Linked DNA regions of Flavisolibacter tropicus. The protein of the gene in region 2 binds, or shares a complex with, the protein of the main gene of each other region. Links are inferred from orthologs where the notes say so. Each region holds a gene or a part of one and is shown on either strand. Other genes may lie near its edges. The genes, in order: pheS and pheT.

Evidence for each region.
Region 1: the proteins of pheT (region 2) and pheS are in contact, whole or in part, in a crystal structure (PDB 6P24), measured with the Escherichia coli proteins. The link is inferred for Flavisolibacter tropicus from one-to-one orthologs.

What each region holds. Positions count from the first base shown.
Region 1 is NZ_CP011390.1:4,070,898-4,074,146, forward strand. The notes cover bases 84-3,000. They hold pheS (phenylalanine--tRNA ligase subunit alpha), read right to left. Parts: upstream 2,100-3,000; coding sequence 1,068-2,099; downstream 84-1,067. Other genes in these bases: SY85_RS17380 (3-hydroxyacyl-CoA dehydrogenase NAD-binding domain-containing protein), read right to left, coding at 84-530; SY85_RS17390 (hypothetical protein), read left to right, coding at 755-955; SY85_RS17400 (DHA2 family efflux MFS transporter permease subunit), read right to left, coding at 2,947-3,000. Also shown: more of SY85_RS17380, read right to left, coding at 1-83; more of SY85_RS17400, read right to left, coding at 3,001-3,249.
Region 2 is NZ_CP011390.1:4,920,426-4,923,782, forward strand. What follows is about bases 79-3,103. They hold pheT (phenylalanine--tRNA ligase subunit beta), read right to left. Parts: upstream 2,791-3,103; coding sequence 367-2,790; downstream 79-366. Other genes in these bases: SY85_RS21110 (hypothetical protein), read right to left, coding at 83-367; SY85_RS21120 (hypothetical protein), read left to right, coding at 3,034-3,103. Outside these bases: more of SY85_RS21120, read left to right, coding at 3,104-3,357.

The DNA.
Region 1 (3,249 bases), 850 kb from region 2 along the record:
GGTGTTTTGCCCAGACGTTTGGTAAAATCAACCAACGTAGTAATAACAGCATCATCGGTTTGTTCTCCTTTTACCACTTCTACCAACTTCATTAAAAACGCCGGGTTAAAGAAGTGAAGACCAGCAATTCGCTCTGGGCCTTTAACACCTTTGGCAATGGCTGTAATAGAAAGCGATGATGTATTGGAAGCAATGATGGTGTGCGGAGCATTGATGGCAGCCAGTTGGTTAAACAGGTTCACCTTCACCTCCACTTTTTCTACGATGGCTTCAATGACAATATCAGCAATGCAATCTTGAAGCTGACTGGTAAATGTGATGCGACCTAATGTAGCTTCTTTATCTGCGGCTGAAAGCTTGCCTTTTTCTACAGCGGTTTGCAGGTTGGCTGCGATACTGCTCTTTGCTTTTTCCAGTACCGTTTCATTCAGCTCGTAAAGAATGGTGGTAAAACCAGCCGTAGCTGCTACTTGTGCAATGCCGCTACCCATAGTGCCGGCGCCACAAACAGCAATGGTTTGAATTGTCATAAGCGCAAAGGTAACCGCAGATGGTCATGATTAATGACGGATTATCAGGATTATTGCCAGATCGGTTTTAAGCAGGGAAGAGAAAAGGAAGTAGTTTGGGTTGGTATTACAATCTTTCCATCTCGTCACAAGGAAATTTGTCAACAGATGTTGATTTGCATAACAGGAAAGACAATGTATAAGCTGGACTCATTTTTGCAACAGCTAGCAACAACAAGTTTGATATGAAACAGAAATTCCCCCTTCCGCTTGTAGTCGGTGTTCTGTCTGCATTGGGTGCCGGCTTAGCGTTATTGTTTGTAACCCGGAAAAAAAGTAAGCACATAGCAGAACGCCCGCCACGGAAGGCGCCTCAACTACATATTGAAAACCCTGGCACACAGGATGAATTTCCTAAGCCACCTATGGAGTCAGAAATTGGCTAGACATGTTGCTGAGAAAAGTGCATCTACTGTAAAAGTTTATTGCAAAGCGTAGTATTACCCCAAATAAAAAAGACACTCCGCAGAGTGTCTTTTAATGTATTGATGAAAGGCTTTAGACCGCCCCTTGGAATTGTCGTAAGAAACGAATATCGTTTTCACTAAATAAGCGCAGGTCGTTAATGCCATAGAGCAGCATAGTGATCCGTTCGATACCCATACCAAACGCATAGCCCGTATATTTCTCGCTATCAATTCCACAATTCTCCAACACCTTAGGGTGTACCATGCCACAACCCAGTATCTCTACCCAGCCGGTGTGCTTACATACACGGCAACCTTTACCTCCGCAGATAAAACAGCTTACATCCATTTCTGCACTAGGCTCAGTGAATGGGAAGTAAGAAGGACGGAAGCGCACTTTTACATCTTTGCCAAACAATTCCTGTACAAAGAAGTAAAGGGTTTGTTTCAGATCGGCAAAGGATACATGCTCGTCAATATAAAGACCTTCTACCTGGTGAAAGAAACAGTGCGCGCGTGCTGAGATCGTTTCATTGCGGTACACACGGCCCGGACAAATAACACGGATCGGTAATTGACCTTTTTCCATTTCCCGGATCTGTACGTTTGATGTATGCGTACGAAGTAGCCAATCTGGATTCTGGTGAATATAGAAGGTGTCCTGCATATCGCGGGCAGGATGGTTCTCCGGCAGGTTCAGTGCGGTGAAGTTGTGCCAGTCGTCTTCTATTTCCGGACCGTCGGCCACAGCAAAACCAAGACGGTTAAAAATGTCAATGATCCGCTTACGCACCGTGTTGATGGGGTGGCGGGTACCAAACTGCGTGGGGTTGCCCGGCAGTGATAGATCTATTTGGCTAACTGTAGCAGCTTCGCTACTTACAGTTGTTTCTTTTGCAGTATTGTATTTTTCTTCAGCAAACTGTTTAAAGTCGTTTAATACCTGGCCAAACTCCTTACGTTTATCGCCCGGCACGTTTTTCATTTCTCCAAACAAGCCCTTTACCAAACCCTTTGTTCCCAAATACTTGATACGGTATTCTTCCAGTTGTTGGGCATTGGTAATCGGATAGGTGGCAATCTCCTGACGATACGCCTCCAGTTGACTTAACAATTCTTCCATGCTGCAAAGGTAACCGCCGCGGACGAAATAGCCGTTTTCATATTTATACCTATTTACGTTAGCCCTGTGTATAGTCGATGACGGCTGGCAGCTGGGAGTTGTCAGTCTGTAACAGGTTGCAGTTCAATACTGTTCGGAAGGCTTTGAGCTTGGCTTGGGCGTGGAGACTCCGCTTGTGATAAGAAGTGATTAGTTTTCTATTGCAAGTGGTCTTGCACGATTTATCTTTTCCCCTTTTTTTCTTGATAAAAAAAGGGGAGCAAAAAATCAATCCCGCATGTGCGGGACCGCCAATGCGCCTCCGGCTGCCGGGCCACCCACGCACAGCCACACTCCAACATTTTGATCAGTGTCTAGGATGGGTGGGTCATTTTCCGCGTACCCTTCCCAACGGTGGGTATAGGGAACAAGAAAGGTAGATAGCGCTGCTAGGCGGAAATACTGCAGGCGCTGTATATTCTGCCCGCCTCTGATTGTACAGTGAGTGTTTAAGTACGGGGCACAATATAAGGCGCTGGACCACCCAAAGAAAATGGCTGATTTCTGAATTTGGGATTTTGCGTATGGGGTTTGAAGGGGTGCATTTAAGGTGGGTTTTGTTTTATGGGACGAGGGAGGGGAACCCTTATAAGGGCTGTGAGTAGCAATTAAAATATTTGAACACTTGAAGGCGTTGTCAACTCAATAAGCCCACCTTTATTGAAAACAGTGTTATGCTACTTTCTGGATTTAAAATTTGTTTAGCAATACGAATGGATAAGGAGGTGCGGCTAGTTAGTTATGCAAAACCCAAATAAAAAGCCCGCATCTAGATAGATGCGGGCTGTAACTATAATCATAGAACTTTTTAGTGCATAGCTTCAGAAAGGTCTACTTTCTTGCCTTTGTTTCCTTTAACCATTAGTACAAAGGGAATACAAAGCAGGAACAATACACCCAGGTATAGGAAGGCTTCCATGTAGGAAAGTACGGCGGCTTGCTTCATCACGGAATAATCCAGCATTTGATAACCTGCCTTCAAGGCATCGTTAGCAGCCTTGCCCTTGGCCATAAACATGTGCTGCAAGCCTGCTATGCGGTTTTGTACATCAGGGTCATTGACATCGAGCTTTGATACCAGGTCACTGCGATGCACCATGTTGCGATGCGC
Region 2 (3,357 bases):
AGGCTACACGCAGCACGCTTCACGCAGGATAGATGCATTTCTTTTACGTGTAGCGTATAGCTTGTAGCGTGCAGCTCTCTCGCTACTGGCTTAAAAACGCTATGCACTTATCAATCTCTTTCAAAAACTGGTTGATCTTTCTTTCAAACTCTTTTCTATCGATTTCATTCATTTCAGTTGTAGCGTATTTCAATATGGCTACTTGCTGTTCCAGTTGTTCAATCAATTGAAGGGATAATCCTTGCTGTTCTTTTTGTTCCTGCAACAATTGCCGCAATTGCTCATTCTCCCGCTTCAAGCGGTTGTGCTGCTTCAGTAACAACTGAAGCTTTTCCTGTACGGCGTTAAATTGTTGATCTACCGACATTATTTTCTGATTTCTGCTCCTAACTCTTTTTCCATCGATGTCATGATCTTTTGCATCCAGCCATCGATCTCCTTATCGGTCAGTGTTTTCTCTTCATCCAGGAAGGTAAAGTTTACTGCCAGCGATTTTTTATCGGCGCCTAGCTTTTCACTTTCAAATACGTCAAAGAGTTTTACTTCCTGCAGTTTATTCAGGCGCAGTTTGGCAATGGCCGTTTGCACCGTATTATACGTCAGTGTCTTTGGAACAACCATAGCCAGATCACGTTCTACAGCCGGGAACTTAGGTATTTCTCTAAACTGTACTTGCTGTCGTAAACCCGCTTTAAGCAATACATCCCAATTAAAGTTGGCAAAGAATACCGGTTGTTTAATGTCAAACTTGGCGGCTACAGCAGTAGCTACTTTCCCCAATTTGACTACTTTCTCTCCATTAATACTGGCTGTTATATACTGCTCCATGAATGGGCTCGTTGCTTCCAAGTCGTATACTGGCTGGGCACCCATAGTACGCAGGATGGCTTCTACTACACCTTTCAGGTAATAGAAGTCAGCCGGTACACTTTTACCACTCCAACTTTGATCCACCACATTGCCACTCACGTACAGGCATAAGTGATTTTTTTCATTGTATTTGCCTACACTTTCAGTTGAATACGTTTTTCCATATTCAAAGAAGCGTAAGTTCGTATTCTTCCGGTTGCTATTGAAGGCAATAACTTCCAATGCTGTTGGCAACATGGCAGGGCGCATTACATCCAGTTCTGTGCTTAGGTTGTTTAACAACTTAACCGTCGTTTGCAGTTGCTTCTCGCCAAAATAAGCCGAGTTGGTAATGGAGTTGGTGAGTATTTCATTAAAGCCAAAGCCTACCAGGCTGTTGGCAATTTTTTCTTTTAAGCCTTCTTCTTTATAGTCTGTTTCTACAGCTGGTGTAATAGTGATGGCAGTAGGAATTTCAATATTGTCCAGACCATCAATGCGCAAGATCTCTTCTACAATATCAGCTGGTATGCTAACATCTCTTTTATGATAAGGCACTTCCACTTCCAAGGCGTTGGCATCGTCTTGCTGTATGCCAAAACCTAAGCTTTGTAAAATCGCTTTTACTGCTTCTGGTGCATACTGTTTACCGCTTAGCTTTTTCAGGTAAGCATACGTAAGTGTTACCGTGCGCTTGGGCTCTTGGTTAGGATAGATATCAATTACTTCTGAAGCAATTTCACCACCGGCTATTTCTTTGATCAATTGCGCCGCATGCTTCAATACAGTAACCGTATTAGAGATATCAATTCCTTTCTCAAAACGAGTAGCTGCATCAGTACGCAAGCCATGGCGGAAGGATGTTTTACGAATAGTAGTAGGATCAAAGAAAGCACTTTCTAAAAACAGGTTTGTGGTCTGCTCGGTTACACCGCTTTCCAAACCACCAAACACACCTGCTATACACATACCATCGGTCTCATTACAGATCATGAGGTCTTCGCTACTTAGCTTGCGCTCTTTTTCATCCAGTGTACGGAAAGACGTGCCATCAGGCAGGTTCTTTACAATCACCTTTCCTCCTTTAATGGCATTATAATCAAAGGCATGTAGCGGCTGGCCGGTTTCATGCTGTATAAAGTTGGTAATGTCTACAATGTTATTGATAGGGCGCAGGCCAATGGCTTTCAAACGCTCTTGTAGCCATTTAGGCGAATCCTGCACTTTTACATTGGCAATACATACGCCTGAATAACGAGGGCTGGCAGCTGTATTTTCAACCGTTACATCGATCTTCAGTGATGTGTTATCAATGGCCAAATCCTTTATGGGTAACACCGGCTTGGCATCAATCTTATCGTGGTGTGTTAAATAAGCGCACACATCGCGGGCTACACCCCAGTGGCTCATGGCATCCATGCGGTTGGGGGTAAGACCAATTTCATAAACGATATCGCTATAAGGCTTAAAGTATTCGGCCGCTGGTGTGCCTACCACTGCATCCTGGGGTAATACCATAATACCAGCGTGTGAGGTTCCTAGGCCGATTTCATCCTCAGCACAGATCATTCCATAGCTTTCTACACCACGTATTTTGGCCACTTTCATGGTCAACGGGTCTCCGCCGGCGGGATATATGGTAGTGCCTACTGTGGCTACTACTACTTTCTGGCCGGCTGCTACGTTTGGTGCGCCACAAACAATCTGTAAGGGCTCGCTGCCACCTGTATTTACCTTGGTTAATCGCAGTTTGTCTGCATTTGGGTGTTGCTCCGCTTCCAATACTTCTCCAATAACCAATCCTTTCAATCCGCCTTTTATTTCTTCAAAGGTTTCCATGGATTCTACTTCCAGTCCCACAGCCGTTAAAATAGTCGAAAGGCGTTCGGGCGTCAGTTGTACGGGTAAATACGAACTCAGCCAGTTATATGAAATCGTCATGCAATAATTTTTTTCTAAAGGCGACAAAGATAATTCATTCACCAATGGGCGGTAGAGGTAAAACCTAGAAGTGGCTCTAATGTCTTCTATGCCCTGCCAGGGTATATACGCTAAACGCAGCCTTTTTTGGGAAGTAATACTTTAAAATACAGCGTAGTAGTACGCATAAAAACCACAATTATTTTGAAGGCCTTGTGAAAGCTTTGGGCCGTCTCTACTTTTAAGTAGCTAATGCCTATGCCTATGAAAACTCCTCACTTCTGTAGTTATATCATTGGATGCCAATTGGTGTTTTTAGCAACTGTCTACACAAATGCACAAGCACCCGTAGAGGCCTTATTTACCACGTATAAGAATACTGCTGCCGGTGCAAAAGCCTATACGGCCACCCCTGCGCCCAACTCTGGTACATTTAATGGTTGCGCTAAGGACGCTTCAAGTTATAGCTTTAAAAATGGCACTAAGAATGGGTTGCTTTTAACGGATATTACTGTCAATGGCTTCAACTATATGCTAACCAATAGTGCCCCGGCTACTATAAAACTTCGTAGGGTCAATAATGCCGCT